Regions from separate parts of the Aeribacillus sp. FSL M8-0254 genome, predicted to be linked through region 2. Evidence: riboswitches for the same ligand, from Rfam matches in the RefSeq annotation. Region 2 holds a riboswitch; each other region holds the start of a gene.
The links. Region 2 has a riboswitch for thiamine pyrophosphate ahead of tenI (thiazole tautomerase TenI). Riboswitches for the same ligand answer to the same signal wherever they lie in the genome.
Positions count from the first base shown of each region.

Region 1: another riboswitch for thiamine pyrophosphate. It lies ahead of thiT (energy-coupled thiamine transporter ThiT); the one in region 2 lies ahead of tenI (thiazole tautomerase TenI).
Region 3: another riboswitch for thiamine pyrophosphate. It lies ahead of NSQ44_RS07050 (acetylornithine deacetylase); the one in region 2 lies ahead of tenI (thiazole tautomerase TenI).
Region 4: another riboswitch for thiamine pyrophosphate. It lies ahead of thiC (phosphomethylpyrimidine synthase ThiC); the one in region 2 lies ahead of tenI (thiazole tautomerase TenI).

Region 1 is NZ_JBBOZY010000001.1:3,248,644-3,251,811, reverse strand. Features, by position in the region: gene menC (o-succinylbenzoate synthase) at 1-561, shown strand, start outside; gene thiT (energy-coupled thiamine transporter ThiT) at 603-1,163, opposite strand; TPP riboswitch at 1,232-1,335, opposite strand; gene NSQ44_RS15805 (DUF418 domain-containing protein) at 1,506-2,741, shown strand; gene NSQ44_RS15800 (DUF2179 domain-containing protein) at 2,845-3,168, shown strand, end outside.
Region 2 is NZ_JBBOZY010000001.1:1,111,962-1,115,129, reverse strand. Features, by position in the region: gene thiO (glycine oxidase ThiO) at 1-992, opposite strand, end outside; gene tenI (thiazole tautomerase TenI) at 994-1,593, opposite strand; TPP riboswitch at 1,733-1,841, opposite strand; gene NSQ44_RS05480 (monovalent cation:proton antiporter family protein) at 1,896-3,168, opposite strand, start outside.
Region 3 is NZ_JBBOZY010000001.1:1,446,693-1,449,860, reverse strand. Features, by position in the region: gene tenA (thiaminase II) at 1-517, opposite strand, end outside; gene NSQ44_RS07050 (acetylornithine deacetylase) at 550-1,815, opposite strand; TPP riboswitch at 1,940-2,040, opposite strand; gene NSQ44_RS07045 (hypothetical protein) at 2,106-2,774, opposite strand; gene NSQ44_RS07040 (TlpA family protein disulfide reductase) at 3,004-3,168, opposite strand, start outside.
Region 4 is NZ_JBBOZY010000001.1:2,658,490-2,661,657, reverse strand. Features, by position in the region: gene NSQ44_RS12935 (MGDG synthase family glycosyltransferase) at 1-57, shown strand, start outside; gene thiC (phosphomethylpyrimidine synthase ThiC) at 195-1,937, opposite strand; TPP riboswitch at 2,073-2,188, opposite strand; gene NSQ44_RS12925 (NfeD family protein) at 2,381-3,168, shown strand, end outside.

The DNA of each region.
Region 1 (3,168 bases), 2.1 Mb from region 2:
TTGGATTTAATGGCTGATGCGAACAGTGCCTATACATTAAAAGATATAAATCATCTAAAACAATTGGATGAGTTTCAATTAATGATGATTGAGCAGCCTCTTGCGCACGATGATATTGTGGATCATAGCAAACTTCAAAAAGAATTGGAAACACCGATCTGTTTAGATGAAAGTATTTGTTCCTTAGAAGATGCTCGAAAGGCTGTTGAACTTCGAAGCTGCAAAATTATGAATATAAAAATCGGCCGTGTTGGCGGTTTGACAGAAGCAAAAAAAATCCATGATTTTTGCAAAGAGCAAAATGTTCCAGTTTGGTGCGGAGGGATGCTTGAATCAGGGATTGGACGGGCCCATAATATATCCCTAGCGACACTTGAACAATTCACACTGCCAGGAGATATATCCAGTTCATCTAAGTATTGGGAAGAAGATATTATTGAACCGGAAATATCGGTTTATAATGGAAAAATTGCCTTGCCTGATAGCCCGGGGATCGGTTTTCATGTAAGCCGTGAAAAATTAAAAAAATACACTGTTGAAACGAAAGTATTTACCCTATAAACAAAATAATCCTCTGCATGTTTTGCAGAGGATGATTTTGTTTATTTTACAACCAATCTTGGCGCCGCCATAATGAGAATAACAGTAACGACAGCGCATAATACAAAGGCTCCTATCATCGTAATGCCGTTTACGATCAAAGAATAAACGACCGCTGACATTCCTTCTGGTGCATATTCTCCGAAGAAAAAGACACCGCTGATAAAATGCCAAAAATAACGTGCAAAAGCTCCGATGAAGATGCCAAAGATGATGAAAACAAGAGCAGAGCTTTTCTTTCCATCTTTCAGCTTATTTTGGATAGTTTTACTGAAAAGACCGGCTAAACCGATAAAGGAAAAAGCTAGGAAATAGTCGATGAAACCTTGAACAGGCGTCAGGATGTATGCATCACCTAATACAATTTGCAATAATCCCCATAAAAGGCCGGAAATGAAGCCAATCTTTGCACCGGATCGAAACGATAATATGAGTACAGGCACCATGGCAATGGATATAGAAATGGCTGATGATAATTGAATGGAAGGGAGAAGATCAAGTATAACTGCCAATGCTGCAAAGATTGCTGCTTCTATTAATAGTAATAAACGATTTTTTTCCAAAAATAAAACCCCCTGTATATTATTTGCTATCAACAAATATCCATAAGGGGGAAAAAGGCTGTATCATGGATCAGTTACTTCCACATCCCTACGCTAGCATTAACTAACAGGTTCAAAGGGTCTGGACGAAATACCCGTCCACTCTCAGCATATAGCTCCCCTTGTGGATCTGTTGATATTCGAATCTTATGTCTATCATAATAGACTATAAGAAAATTGTCATTCTTTTTTCGCTATATTCAAATATTTAAACACGATAAAGCTGAAATGCAGCCTTTGGACAAAAAATAATGAAAAAAGGGCGTTTATAATAAGAACTTTTTTCAGAATGGGGGTTTTGATTTGAATCTTAATCGTGAGCGTTATGAAGTAGTGGATGTGGTGCGGGGGGCTGCGATATTTGGAATTTTACTTGTGAATATGGCGCATTTCAGCTATCCAGATGTATATTTATACCAAATAGGCAGCGAAAATTTTTTTACTGAAACATGGAGAACATGGGATTTTCTAACGAAAAATATTTTGGATATATTTGTACAAATGAAGTTTATTACAATGTTCTCATTATTGTTCGGATTTGGAATCATCATCATGGAGGAACGGGCTTTAGGAAACGGCAGGAACTTTGTTTCTATATATATACGCAGACTGGTGGTGCTTTTTGTATTTGGACTAATTCATTCATTTTTCATCTGGGATGGAGACATTTTAATGGATTATGCTGTGCTGGGGTTTCTTCTCCTTTTTTTCCGGAAGTGTTCCTGGAAAATCCTTTTGGTATGGACTGTATGTTTATTTAGTTTATATTTGCTCCTTATTGGTTTGATGACGGCTGTATCCAATGGTGAGGATGCTTTAGTCCAAAAAAGAGAGCAGGCTGCCTTACTGGAAGAGGAGGCAAGAAACGCAATCCATTCATATCAAAACGGAAGTTTTACTGATATTTTCCATCAGCGTATTCATGATCGGCTTTTTTACATGTCTATGTCTGGCATGTGGCCTTTTCAACCGCTTGTCTATTTATTAAACATGATCCCATATATCAGCATGTTTTTAGTTGGCATGATATTTGCGAAACAAAAGCTTTTTCAAGAACCGGAGAAGCATCGAAGGTTATTAACAGCCATCTGGTTTTTCGGGCTTATCATTGGGCTTCCGTTAAATATTTTTGCGGTCACCGCTGAAAATAGTTTTTACATGGTGTTCGGTGCACCATTTCTCATGTTGTTTTATGTGACCTCTCTCATATTTTTATATTTTCACCCAATCTGCCGGCAAATTGTTAAGAAGATTGCGCCTGTTGGACGCATGTCATTGACAAATTACATCATGCAATCTGTTATTTGTACATATATTTTTTATCATTACGGATTGGGATTGTACGGTAAAGTATACCCCTTCGCCGGTTTTTGGCTTGCACTCGCAATTTTTGCCGTGCAGCTTATCATCAGCCATATTTGGTTTAAATATTTTCAATTAGGTCCGTTGGAGTGGGTATGGAGAACAGCGATGTATTTCAAGCGCCAGCCTATTCGCATGAAAAAGGAAGTTTTGAAGCATAATAACAGATCAAGATGAATTGTAAAAATGTAGTTTCAAATCTCAGATTTTGAGTTTATGATAGCTCTTTCTTTTCGAAAATAATTTATAGTATGATGGAACAAAGGAGTGTCTAGGCAACATGTTTCTACAAGCAATTTTTATTTTTTTGCTGCAATTATTGTATGTACCAGTATTGACGATCCGAACTATTTTGTTAGTGAAAAATCAAACAAAGGCTGCTGCTGGTATAGGTTTGCTAGAAGCAGCGATTTATATTGTCGCTTTAGGAATAGTTTTTCAAGATTTATCTAATATTTACAATATTAGTGCATATATTATCGGTTTTGGTGCAGGGCTGTTGTTGGGCGGTGAACTGGAGAAAAAGCTGGCTTTTGGATATGTAACATACAATGTGAATTTAATGGATAAAAATTCTGAATTAGTAAAAAAATTGAGGGAGGCT
Region 2 (3,168 bases):
ATGCCGTTTCGATAATGGCCGGTCGCAAAAAAGATTCCCTCATGCTCCGGGTGCTCGGCAAAATACGGCCAGCCGTCAGCTGTTTGCGGCCTGAGCGACGACCAAGCACTAACGACCGGTTCAGACCCGATTTCTGGCATAATTTTCTGAACCTTTATCATTAATTCGGATACTCCTTTGACTGTCGGATGCGTATCCCAGTCGTTTTCATAAGAAGTTGCTCCAATAATAACGGTGCCGTCTTTTTTCGGTACGATATAACAGTGCTCGTAAAACACTGTTTTGTTGATCACCAGTTTTTTCGGTTTTACGGCTAAGCATTCTCCTTTAACGGGCTTCATTGGATTTCTCAGCCCCAGCTTTTCAAAGAAAAAGCCACTCCAAACTCCGCTTGAAACGACGACTTTTCCACATATAAAAACTCCTTGGGAAGTGACAAGCTTGAATGCTTTTCCCTCTTTAATCACGTCGAAAACAGGACATTGTTCAAAAATAGATGCACCATATTTTCTAGCGCCTTTCGCATATGCGCAGCAAACAGATGAACCTTTCACTTGGCCGTCATGCTTAAGCCAAAGAGCTCCCGCAATGTCTTCAGAAACATGTGGCTCATTTGCCAGTACGTTTTCCCTTGAATGCCATTCTAGTTCATTCTCATCTGCAAGCGATTGCAGAAAGCGGCCTTCTTCCTCAGTAAATGCAAGCCGATACATGCCTTCCTGCACAAGCTCAATATCCACACCAGATTGCTCCAATAATTCTTTTGCAAGGCTCGGATATAAATTTCGGCTCTCTAAGCATAGCTCAAAAAATATGTCTCTTTTTTCATTTTCAGAATGGGCACCCAGCATTCCTGCTGCAGCGGATGTCGCTTTACCTCCGATTTCGCCGCTTTCAAACACGGCGGTCTTCAGCCCTGCTTTTGATAGCTCATAGGCGATCCCTTGGCCGATGACCCCTCCCCCGATGATTCCAACATCAAAAACGTTCATTTTAAAAAGTTTCTCCTTTCCTGAAAAGTTTGGCAGCGCTCTCTGGATCTTTTGAAGAAAAGATATAGGACATAACGGCAATACCGCTTGCTTTTTTTTCTAAAACTTTTTGCATATTATCAGGCGTGATCCCACCAATGGCGATAATGGGAATATTGACGTGTCCAACAATTTTTCCGAGCAAATCTGTTCCCTTTGCCGGAAGTCCTTTTTTACTGTTCGTTTCAAAAACGTTTCCGAAAAAACAATAGTCTGCTCCGTCTTTTTCTGCTTTTACCGCTTCATCTAATGAATGGACGCTGACGCCTGCTTTTATTTGCGGAAAAGCGCTTTTCACTTTTTTTACCGGCAGGCCGGTTCCCGGAAGATGAACATTTTGAATGCCTGTTAGGAGCGCAACATCGAGCCGATCGTTGATAACAAGCTGTTCTCTCCTTATCCCGTTTGCCAAAAGCTGTTCTACGAGATGAATGATCTCACATGGTCTTTTATTTTTTTCTCGTATATGAACGTAATCAACATGATCTGATATGGACAAAATTATGCGTATTAGCTCGTTAACTGTTTTTGTTCCGTCTGTTACGGCATGAAGCTCCAACATTGTACATTCCTTTCATGAGAAAGACGCTCACACTCGTCTTTCAAGGTTCAAAACTGGAAAGCAGCTGTCCAAGGGTGAGACTGGAAACAATAAAAAACCACCTTCCTTGCTGGAAAGTGGTAATGGAATATCAGACACATGTTTCAAATTCCCACTTCCCTACGCTGGCATCATCCAGATCAGGTTCAAAGGGTCTTAAAGTCAACACTTTAATCTCAGCCTTTCCAAAGGCTCCCCTAGTGGATGCTTATTAAATTTTCATACTAATTTCATGCTATCACAATTTGTTTTGTTTGCAAATATTATTTGCTAAATTCCAGCTCATCTTTTAACTCATTTACATATTTGCGGGAACCCGTTACAATCAAGCGGTCCCCTTTTTTCAATTCGGTATCGCCGTGAGGTACAATGGAATCTTCACCTCGAAAAATCCGGACAAAGATACAATCTCCCGTAAACGGAAAGTATCGAAGCTTCATTCCATCATATTTTCGGTTATTCATATTAATTTGATAAAGAGAGTTGTCTTGGTTTGTTAAGATCCGCATAACGCCAGGCGATTCGATCAAAGCCCTGAGCAGCGTTTTTGTTGACAGCATGACGGAAAATACGCTGATCCCCTTTTCTTTTAATGCTTGATCCAACTCCGGGGAAGAAATGGAGGCGATGACCTGTTCTACGCCGCATTCTTTTGCATATGTCGCAATTTCCGCATTTCTTTCTTCATCCCCAGTAGCCACTATTACTATATCAGCTTCCATTATGTGGTGTTCATTCAATGATTCTATCGAATAGTCTTTCAATACTTCAATTTTAAACACCGATTGAGCAGTCCCGTTTTCAATTTTGTCTTGCTGTGTATGATATACGGTTGCTTCATACAAATTTTTATCCAATTCCCTTGTGACTGGAAGGGTCATTTGATTTGCACCAATAAAAGCAATTTTCTTTTTTGGCTGCACCGCCATTTTTTTAGGGAATAATTTTTTAAATCCTATCGGCGTGATAATGCTTGTTAACACGGCAACTACTATTAATGCGTCAGCCATTTGCTTATCAATCAGTTCGATTCGCTGTCCAATTTCCGCTGCCGCAATAACTAATGATAAAGTGGCAGTCAACAAGAACGCCGCCGCAATCGTTGTTTTCGTATCATACCATTTTCTCAGCACAAAAACGGGAATAAACTTTGAGATCAAGAGGGCGAGAAATAACAAAGTAATTAACAAAAGAAGGTTCGGATCTTTGATCAATTCCCATAAATCCAATTCCACCCCTACCATGACAAAAAAGATCGGGATTAAAAAACCGTATCCAAACGAATCTAGCTTTTGCACCAAGTCTGAATTAGGCGATAAAAGCGAGACTAAAACTCCCGCAAGGAAGGCGCCTAAAATATTTTCTGCCCCAAGCGTTTCCGATAAACTGACAAGCACTATTATTAACGTAAAAACCGCCCTTGTTCCAATTTGGACCGTTCCTTTTGACATCGATTTAATAAAGGATCGACTTTTAAACCTTTTGCCAATGAAGTAAAGCAGTACGCCTGCTGCAAACAAAAGAAGCAGAAACCAC
Region 3 (3,168 bases), 330 kb from region 2:
CCAATTCACCGAATTCTGTTGATGCGTACATTTTTACCCACTCGCCGTAAAACTCATGTTCACTGGCACCAGGAATCTCATGTAAGCGTGTGCCGATTTCATAATAGCTCCATGTACATGGAAGGACTGCGGCAACCAGTTCTGCCAATGATCCTCGCTGCGACACATTTAACATATAGCTCGTATATGCAACGGTTGTAGCAGCAGGCTGAACTTGTTCTAATTTTTCCTTCTCTATTCCTATTCTTTCAGCGTATTGACGATGCAAATCCATTTCCACTTTTAACGTCGAATGTAGAAGATCAGCAAAAACTGTCATTGTTTGAAGATTGTGAGCCTTTAAGCTTCCAAGGGCAAACAGGCGGCAGTATTCGATTAAATAAAGATAATCCTGCTCCATAAAAAAGCGAAATTTGTCGATATCCAGCGTCCCATTGCCGATTCCTTGAACAAACGGATGATGGTAACTCGCTTCCCAAATCGGTTTTGCAGTTTTATACAATCGGTCTGTAAACATTTGAATTACCCCTTTCGCAGCTTTTGTAATTGTCATCGTTTTTTCTGATACCAATCAAATAAAAACGCGATCAGCGATTTTGTAAATGTTTTTAATTGGGGGATGGACAGCTTTTCATTCACCGAGTGTGCATCTTCAAGCGTGCCCGGTCCATATAAAACGACGGGAATTCCCGCTTCACTCAGCCAGCCGCCGTCTGTCACAGTAGGGGACATCGTCAGCTTTGCTTCCTCATTAAATGCCAGTTTATGTGCTTTTTGTAATGTTTTCACTCCGAGTGAATGTTCGTCATATGAAAAAGCTGGGAAAATTTCTCCTCGATCTTCAATCATCGATGTGCCGCCCCATTTAAATTTCGGAGGATATTTCCGAAGCCATGGATCAGCCATTGCAACATGATGGATATGTTCTTCAATTTCCCGGATCACCTCTACATAATGCTCTTCCGGGTAATAGTGAACGGTAATCCAAAGGGAACATTTATCGGCCACAAAAGCGGCGTGCCTTCCACCTTCAATCACTGCAGGATTAATTGTGGCAGAACCAGGCGGAAAGCCTTTGCTCGTTTTCATCACTGCCCAATGCTGTTCAAGCTCTCGCAGTCCTTCAATAATTTTCATCATTTTTTCAATCGCGCTTGCCCCAAAAAGCTTCCCGCCGGCATGAATCATTTGTCTTCTCGTGCCATCGTGAAATGTCTCGGGGCTTTCAATCGTAATCCAGCCCGTGATCACCCCGCCTTGCCCTTGTATTTCACAGTTGCTTGAATCGACAACGATGGCAAAATCAGCTCGATATCCCCGGTCGCAGCACGATTTTGTTCCTGCTTCGCCTACTTCTTCACCGACGACGGACTGAAAAATGATATCCCCTCCCGGCTCAATGCCGTTTTCTTGCAGCAGCTTTAATGCAAACAGACTGGCAGCCATTCCCCCTTTCATATCCGCTACACCGCGTCCGTATATGTAATCCCCTTTAACCGTTGCCTCAAAAGGAGGCGTTAGCCATTCTTCTCCCTCTTCGATTGAAGCGACATCAATATGCCCGTTAATAATTAAACTGTGGTAATATTCTGGATCTTTTCCTTTTTTCGTTCCTACTACGACTGGATCTTGTTCATATAAATCCCATTGATCAATGGAAAAGCCGATGTCTTCCAAATATGAGGCGACATACTTTTGAGCCTCTTTTGCATTTCTTGCCGGAGGGCTCGGCGTTTCAAACGATACGAGTGTTTTTAGAAGATTCAGAAGTTCTTCTTCCCTTTCATCAATTTGCTGAAATAGCGTTTGTAACACGTTGTCTCCCCTTTCTTAACATTTTGTTTTGAAAAATGGTTTGCCAACCAGTCTTGTAATGCAAAAAGCCCGTTCCCAATATAAGGGAACGGGCAAGTATATACAAAACCCATAGACAGGTTTCGATATTACTGCACCACTTCCCTACGCTAGTATGATCTAGATCAGGTTCAAAGGGTCAAGGCACACGCCTTTCTCAGCCTTTCGGCTCCCCTAGTGGTATGTTAATATTATGAAATTTTCATTTAATTTCATTAAATCATAAAATATAGAAAAATACAAGCTAACGGTTAATTGATCCTTTTTGCTGTCTTTAATAATTCACGATAACCAATTCGAGTAAATTGCAAATGTTGATCAATATAATTAGCCTTTTTCAAATGCTCGATGGATTGTTCAGAAAAACTGCCGCTAATTTCCTGAAACCTTTGATTAATTTCCACTAACGAATGATTTAATATAAAATCCGCATCAAGCAGCAGGACAATCCGCTCGATCTCAGGATCTCTTTTTAAAATCAAGTTGGCAATCCGGCCTTTCATGAATGCCAGCTCTTGTTGAAGCTTTGAAGCTTCATCCTCTTTTTCTCTAATTTTGGCTCGGTACTTTTGTTTTTCTTCCTCTTCGATACCGGCTTTTGTTAATAGCTCCTCCAACAATTGCGTTTTATCAAGCTCCAGTTTATTTAATTGCTGTTCTTTTCGCGCCATTTCTGTTTCATCAGGCAGCTTTTCGGTTTGAATAGGCTCTTTTCGTTCTTCTTTCATCTTTATCATATAGTCTATTTTCCGATAGACAAGGAAGGCGAGAACAACTAAACATCCATTTAATAGCAGAGATATAAAACGCACGACGACGTCGTTAAACGCAAGCAAATAAAATAGGAAAAGGATAACGATGACAGCCAAAAGCACCTTTAATAGATTCATAATGGAAAAAGTTTGTGATTGTTTTGCCATCCACCTATGCTCCTTTTTGTTCAAACTAGCATCATTTATTATAGCATGTTGTGATTTGGAATGTGAATCATTTCTTTAGGATTGAGAGCTGGAAAAAGGATGTCAGATGAATGGTAAATGGAGATGCTTATCTTTTGAAAGCTTCGAAGCAATAAAAACAAGTCCTTTCAAAGCCGGAAAGGTATTTCTAAAATGAAAAACCACCTGCAATGTTTTGCAGATGGTTGAATCATTCAGCGTTTTCTGTTTCCGCTAACACCCGATTAACACGTTTTTCCAGCATTTTCATTCCGCTTCCTCCTGCTTGGAAGTGGCGAAGAATGCCGTTTTTGTCAAAAACATAATATGCAGGTACATATTGATTTTCAAAAGCATCGGTTAATTTATGTTCGTT
Region 4 (3,168 bases), 1.5 Mb from region 2:
AAAAGTTTAGCTCCGATTGAACCAGCGGGATTGATCAAACGTTTAATGAATGAATAGGGGCTGTCTAATAAGTCGATTTTCCGGCTTATAGACGCCCCTTTAATGTTTTAGAAACGTTGATATATCAATGTTTATGATGTTTCGTTTTCAATGGATTTTGACTTTCTGGATAGCCCCATTAGTTTGAAAATTATTTATCGATAAAGGGATGACCCGCCCTCTATAAATTCTTTTGCTTTTTGCCTCAAACCTTCCTGAACGAAATCAGAATCACTTGAACCGGCCATTTTTCTTAAATTGTGGGAAATTTTCATCGAGCAAAATTTTGGACCGCACATAGAACAAAAATGGGCAATTTTCGCTCCTTCTGCCGGCAAAGTTTCGTCATGATATTCGCGTGCCCGTTCAGGATCGAGAGAAAGATTAAATTGGTCGTTCCAGCGGAATTCAAAACGGGCTTTTGATAAAGCATCATCCCTTATTTGGGCGCCTGGATGCCCTTTTGCCAAATCTGCGGCATGGGCTGCAATTTTATAAGCAACAACACCTTGGCGCACATCCTCTTTATTGGGAAGGCCTAAATGCTCTTTCGGAGTTACATAACATAGCATGGCCGTTCCGTACCAGCCGATCATGGCTGCCCCAATGGCTGACGTAATATGATCATAGCCGGGAGCAATATCGGTTGTTAATGGACCGAGGGTATAAAAAGGAGCCCCTTTGCAAATTTCATTTTCTAAATCAACATTTTCTTTAATTTTATGCATCGGAATGTGCCCAGGGCCTTCGATCATGACTTGGACATCATGTTTCCAGGCGATTTCCGTCAATTCACCGAGCGTTTTCAATTCGGCAAATTGCGCTTCATCATTGGCATCTCGAATAGATCCGGGACGCAAGCCGTCACCTAATGAAACGGCAATATCATATGTTTTTAAAATTTCGCAAATCTCTTCAAAATGAGTGTATAAAAAGTTTTCTTGATGATGCGCCATACACCACTGCGCCATGATCGAACCGCCGCGGGATACGATTCCGGTCGTCCGTTTGACGGTCAAAGGGATATAGCGAAGCAGCACGCCGGCATGTATAGTAAAATAATCGACCCCTTGTTCTGCTTGCTCAATTAATGTATCACGGTAAATTTCCCATGTTAACTCTTCAGCAACGCCATTTACTTTTTCGAGCGCTTGGTAAATCGGGACGGTTCCAACCGGCACGGGCGAGTTGCGGATGATAAATTCTCTTGTTGCATGAATATTTTTTCCTGTTGACAGGTCCATAATTGTGTCAGCGCCCCAGCGGATGGCCCAAAGCATCTTCTCAACTTCTTCTTCGATTGACGATGTTACAGCTGAATTGCCAATGTTGGCATTAATTTTTACATGAAAGTTCCGGCCGATGATCATCGGTTCACTTTCCGGGTGATTAATGTTGGACGGAATAATGGCCCTGCCGGCAGCGACTTCTTGACGAACGAATTCAGGATCCATGTTTTCACGAATCGCCACAAACTCCATCTCTGGGGTGATGATCCCCTTTTTTGCATAGTGCATTTGTGTAACGACAGCACCTTTTTTTGCTTTGAAAGGCTTTCGATGAAAAGGTGTGGCAATATTGTGATCTTCCCAATTGCGAAATCCATTATCTTCAGGCTTTACCTGGCGCCCATCATATTCTACAACATCATGACGGTCTAAAATCCACTGTTTGCGCACAGCCGGCAAACCTTTATGAATATCTGCCTGAAAATCAGGATCTGTATAGGGACCGCTCGTGTCATAAACCTTTACAGGTTCATTTTCAAACGTTCCCGCTTCCGTTTTCGTGGGAGTTAATTGAATTTCCCTCATCGGAACCCGAATATCGGGTCTTGACCCAGTCACATAAATTTTTTTGCTTGCTGGAAACTGCATGTTTTCGAAATAATGTTTCATTTTTCTCCTCCTCCATTTTTTTATCTGAAGATGTGCATAGAAAAATAGGAGGGGAGATGGGATGTGAAAAATAAAAACGGGTTCGCTTTAGCACGAACCCGATCAATTCAATATAGAAAAAGAAGGCAATACAAATACTCCCGCTACCTACTTCCCTACGCTGGCATCATCCAGATCAGGTTCAAAGGGTTGAAGAACTTCAGGCGCGTTCTTCTCTCAGTCCAGCTAATTGGACACCCCTAGTAGATGGTTATATATTTTTTTTAATAGTAACATAATATGAAAAATAATGAAAATATTTTTTCGTTTCATGATGTTTGTAGAATTGTTGATTTTTGAAACTTTCTGCACAATTGTCCGTAATAATATTAGGCAAAAAATAAGGGGGGAGAGGCCTGAAATCAAACAATAAGTTTTTCGCTATTTGCGCTCTGCTGCTCATCTTGTCGATTATTTGTGCGTCTTTTGATGCCAAATCAGCTGAAGGGAAAACCGTTTATTTTATTCCGATTGAAAATACAATTGAAAAAGGATTGGTGCATTTTATTAAACGATCCATCCAGGAGGCGGAAAAAGAAAAGGCGGATGTCATTGTTTTTGAATTGAACACTCCTGGAGGTGCTTTAGAGGCAGCGATAGAAATAGGCAAAATGATTATGGATACAGATATCAAAACAATCGCTTATGTCAATAAACATGCGATTTCCGCAGGGGCTTATATAGCATTAAGGGCTGATCAAATATATTACCATCCTGGCGGTACCATTGGGTCAGCGGCTGTCATTGACTCCAATGGCAATGCTGCAGAAGTAAAAGTGCAATCGTTTTGGAAAGCAGAGATGAGAAATGCTGCTGAGCTTCATGGCAGAGACCCTATGTTCGCTGAGGCGATGGTTGACAGCAGCTTGGATATGCCCGAATATGGTGCAGAAAAAGGAGAATTACTAACATTAACAGCAAAACAAGCGATGGAAGTCGGGTATGGTGAAGGCATCGCCAAAAGCCGGGCAGAGCTTTTGAAATCGATCGGAATGGAAGGTGCAAAAATCCAAGAGACTGAGGAGACGTTTGCTGAAAAAATAGCCCGTTTTGTAACAAACATGTATACCATTCCGATATTATTAACGATTAGCGGTTTAGGGTTTGTGTTAGAATTGTACACTCCTGGGTTTGGCATTCCTGGTTTTATTGGACTATTGGCACTGTTTTTGTTTTTCTTCGGTCATTTTAT